DNA from 2 places in the Paenibacillus sp. EB106-05-06-XG162 genome. Region 1 is predicted to be linked to the other one. Evidence: a T-box and tRNA genes for the amino acid it is inferred to sense, from the RefSeq annotation. Region 1 holds a T-box; the other holds one or more tRNA genes.
The links. The T-box of region 1 lies ahead of AC3WU2_RS10050 (valine--tRNA ligase). A T-box ahead of a tRNA ligase gene usually reads a tRNA of that ligase, here a tRNA-Val.

Region 1 (2,401 bases):
AAGCCGTTACATCTTCATGCGCCACATGAAGCTCACCGCAATCATTACAATACCAAGCTGGAATACGGTGTCCCCACCAGAGCTGTCTGGAAATACACCAGTCCCGAACATTCTCAATCCAGTTCAAGTATGTTTTCTCGAACCGATCCGGTACAAAGTTAACGCCTTTGCCTGACTTCTGCGCTTCAATCGCACGTTCAGCTAATGGTTTCATTCGTACGAACCATTGTGTGGAGAGATAAGGTTCAACCACAGCTCCGCTGCGCTCACTATGTCCTACTTGATGAACATGATCTTCAATCTTGATCAATACACCTAGTTCTTTCAAGTCATTTACAATTTGCTTCCGGCAATCCGCACGATCAATTCCTTGGTACTTACCAGCAAGCTCGTTCATGACGCCGGACTCATCCATCACTGTGATTTGTGGAAGATCATGACGAAGACCCATTTCAAAGTCATTCGGATCATGTGCTGGCGTAATTTTCACCGCGCCGCTTCCGAAGTCTTTCTCAACATAATCATCCGCAATCACCGGAATTTCACGCCCAACAATTGGAAGGATAAGCATCTTGCCAATCATATCTTTGTAACGTTCATCTTTTGGATGAACTGCAACCGCTGTATCACCGAGCATCGTCTCCGGACGCGTCGTTGCCACTGTGATCGAACCGCTGCCATCTGCAAGTGGGTATTTCAAATGATACAAATGGCCTTGTATTTCCTTATACTCTACTTCAATATCCGACAATGCTGTGCGTGCTGCTGGATCCCAGTTAATGATATATTTGCCGCGATAGATCAAGCCTTTTTCATAGAGCTTCACGAAGACTTCACGAACCGCTTTGGACAGACCCTCATCGAGTGTAAACCGCTCACGGGAATAGTCGAGTGACAACCCCATTTTCGCCCATTGCTCACGTATCGTGTTCGCGTAAGTTTCTTTCCAATCCCATATTTGCTCTAGAAATTTCTCACGTCCCAGATCATGGCGCGTTACGCCGCCTTCACGCAGCTTCTGCTCAACCTTCGTCTGTGTCGCAATCCCTGCATGGTCAGAACCTGGCAGCCACAACGCATCATAACCCTGCATCCGCTTCGTACGCACAAGAATATCTTGCAATGTAAAATCGAGCGCATGCCCAATATGAAGCATTCCTGTTACGTTCGGCGGTGGGATCACGATGGAATACTTCGGCGCATCCGGACGTTGTCCTGCTTTGAAAAATTCATTTTTCATCCAGAAATCGTACCACTTCTGCTCGGCCGCTTTTGGATCATACGTCGTTGGCATTGACGTCTGGTTCTTATTATCCTGTGCTTCTGACATGATAAACCCTCCATTTATTTACATTCAGAGTCTACACCTACACGTTCAATCCATGTATAAGTCTATAGGTAAAACCAATAAACTTGGGAGTTGAACAAATAAAAAAACCCTTCGTCTCAAAGGACGAAAGGTTATCTTCCGTGGTACCACCTTTGTTTCGCATACCGCTAACAAACATCATCTACCTATAGCATGCGACACTCAACAGATAACGGCTGCTACCGGTTTGCACTAGCTCTTCCATTCATCGCAGATACATCTGCATCTAGAAGGATTCGAACAAACAACTCCAGGGCGACTTCAGCAACTACATCCTGCGGAGCCTCACAGCGTCAGTCAGCTCCACTCTCTGAAGGGTTCGGTGCCTACTATTCCCTTTCAATGTCTTTCCTATATAGAATATCCAATATTTTATCATTTAAATCCCTCATCGTCAATCATTGCAAGCAGATGTACAGAAGCTAGGCTTCCTAGTCATACCAGCTCGTCAATCCTCATAGAATACGATAAGGTGGTGGTCCAACGTGGAACGATGGTGGTACAAAAACCGCTATACCGTCAAAGGCGTCATTTTCCCTTTAATCTGCATCCAATTTGTCCATACCCTCATATTGCCTACGGGTTTTGGTGTCTTCGTCCTTTTTGCACTGTTCTTAATCTACTTAGGATTTATATTTAACGTCTATTAGCTCATGTTCAAAAAGTCGGCATTTCAGCACCGAGAAGGTTGCGAGAACCTGAAGAAGTAGGAACGGAGTTTAGGCGAAACCTAAATGAGTACCGGACTTCGAAGGTGAACGCAAGATTCGATGTCGGTTATGCTTCTTGAATGACTTCGTGATCAAATGATGACTTTTTGAACAACCTCTATTAGCATACATCATGCCTGGGAGGCTTTGCAGACGACTGTCTGTAAGGCCTCTTTAACATATATCAGGCAAGGCACTCGCAGAACAGCAAAAAACCCCTCACCTGACCCGGTCGAGATTCTCTCGAAGTGGCTCTGGTTACGGGGCTCGCTCATCCGATCCACGCTGAACATCATGATCATCGAATGTCATTTTGCTCCAC
Region 2 (2,401 bases), on a different contig from region 1:
GCTTCGTAAAAATACCCGCATGAAACACTTTGAATACGTTCATACATTCCCCCCGAAATGATATAGATGAGAAATAACGTAGGATTGTCGTCATGTTGCGGACTGAGAATATCTACGATGAGAGTTTTGAAGCGGTAAGAGAAGGTAATTTGGTAGGCAAATATAAAGATGATTAGCACAATTCGATAAGAGGAGGTAAACCCAAGGAAGTAAAATCACCTTGTATATTCTTCAGAAGAAGTCTATTTTCCTTTTAGTGATATATAAAAAAAGAGTGCCATACCACCACCAAACCATTCAGAGAATTTCGCTATTGCTTGATCGACGAACTTTTGCTGTGCTTCTGGGTTCCGTTATTCATGTCAACATGCTACAATTAGGGTGGTATTGACTTCAAATTTTTCTATAATTTTCTCTCAGAGGAGGTAGACTCAAATGTCAAATAAAGAGTCGCTAACACGTGGATCGTTAATTTGGGAAGGGAGAAAACGCACAATCTTCGGCTTGCCGCTTTCATTTACAAAATACTTTGTGTACGAGAAAAGATTGGTCACAAGAAAAGGATTCATTTCATTGGTAGAGGATGAATTGGATTTCTATAAAGTACTAGATAAGAGTCTAGTGTTACCATTCTGGCAGCGTGTATTCGGTTGCGGTTCGATTCACCTCAATGTTGCCGATGTGGATACACCAATCAAAATACTTGAATCGGTTAAAGCTCCACGAGAAGTCTACGATCACATCGATACTATCGTAACGGAACTGACAAAGAATAACTCGGTGCGTACAGCCGCCAGCATCCTAGGTTCGATATCGCAAGAAGACTTCATTCGTTAGATGTTCTTATAAGCAATTATCTACGAATTAAAAACTCCAGAAATGCAATAAACCCTTACTCCGTAAGGGTTTATCTTGTACCAGGCTGTTCAATCCAAATAAATATTAATAAAAACAAAAGAGCCCTTATATCAAGGACTCTCAGGTTTGATCTTGTATGATCTGTAGTGGGCTCGAACCACTGACCCCTACCCTGTCAAGATAGTGCTCTCCCAGCTGAGCTAACAGATCATGTTATGAAGACAAATACTATAGTACCAAATTCTGATTGCGATGTCAATCTAAAATCTAGAAATCTCTGAAACTTATGTATGATAGATCAAGGATTACTATGGTGGGCCCTGAGGGACTCGAACCCCCGACCAATCGGTTATGAGCCGACCGCTCTAACCAACTGAGCTAAGGGCCCTTAATCAATTCATCATCATAAGAATTTGGTTGCGGGGGCAGGATTTGAACCTGCGGCCTTCGGGTTATGAGCCCGACGAGCTACCGAGCTGCTCCACCCCGCGTCATTTATTCAATAGCGACAAAAATAAATATACACTATATATACGAGTAAAGTCAAGAAAAATTTAACGTTCTAAACAATTATCACCTTAGGTGATAAATCGTACCCCGTAACGCCCCTTACGCGAGCGAAAAATCTCGATTTCCTGCGGATCTGAATAGCCATAAATCCATGCGTCATTCTCGATGCGCTTCAGGATGCAGCTCGCTTGAAATTTGGTATTGTACAACTTGCCCCAGTAGATCCATTTCATATTGACTCAGCTCCTGTCTTATCACGATGTCTTCTTTATGCCTATAGAATACCCCATAACATGAAAAAAAAGCCTTAAACTCCATACGAAGTTTAAGGCTCTTCTTACTTAACCTGCTGGTACGATTTCCGTCGTGCCACCGTTCATGCCGTTAGCTGGCTTACTCGGGTTCTTCTTCATTTCGATCAGCAACTTGTCGCCTTCTTTTTGCCACTCTTTCAAGCCCTCTGCAGAAGATTTCTTGCCATCAAGTACCGTCTGGAAGATCTCTCTTCCTTTTTCTCCCACTTGAAGAATGTTAGGGTACTTATTATACAAATCCATCTCTTGGTTGTTTGGTGTTACAGGCTTCAACGTATAGAAAGCTGCAATGTTATAGTTCAAACCATCCTTTGGTTGAATATATTTCTTACGGGATACAATCTCGTAGCTGCTGCGTGATTTCAATTTCGCCCATTCTTCACTATTCAAGAACTTAATGAAATCCCAAGCATCTTTATCATTTTGAGCTTTGGCATTAATACCCATCAAGTTGTTCAGATAAATGTTACCACCAATGCCTGGTGCTTCAGGATGCGTTGGAAGGGTTACAACATCCCAATCCACTTTCTCGAAGTTCTTAATTTTAGATGCATTTTTGTTCGCATCCAAAATATCGTTCACATAGCTGTAATCCGCAATCGTCATCGCCGTTTTACCGGACAAGAAGCTATCGCTTTGCAGCGGATTATAACGTCCACCATTAGACGAATCATCCTGTAGGTCTTTTTGTGTTGGAATGACTTTCTCGGATACCAGCT

Region 2: it encodes a tRNA-Val, which carries the amino acid that the T-box ahead of AC3WU2_RS10050 (valine--tRNA ligase) is inferred to sense. The anticodon was not compared.

What each region holds. Positions count from the first base shown of each region.
Region 1 covers NZ_JBYTDT010000003.1:276,229-278,629, forward strand. Annotated here, with positions in the region: gene AC3WU2_RS10050 (valine--tRNA ligase) at 1-1,330, opposite strand, end outside; T-box leader at 1,447-1,721, opposite strand; gene AC3WU2_RS10055 (YszA family small membrane protein) at 1,855-2,019, shown strand.
Region 2 covers NZ_JBYTDT010000001.1:471,354-473,754, reverse strand. Annotated here, with positions in the region: gene AC3WU2_RS01805 (sensor histidine kinase) at 1-43, opposite strand, end outside; gene AC3WU2_RS01800 (PH domain-containing protein) at 436-837, shown strand; tRNA gene AC3WU2_RS01795 (tRNA-Val) at 996-1,068, opposite strand; tRNA gene AC3WU2_RS01790 (tRNA-Ile) at 1,170-1,246, opposite strand; tRNA gene AC3WU2_RS01785 (tRNA-Met) at 1,273-1,349, opposite strand; gene AC3WU2_RS01780 (hypothetical protein) at 1,437-1,601, opposite strand; gene AC3WU2_RS01775 (ABC transporter substrate-binding protein) at 1,710-2,401, opposite strand, start outside.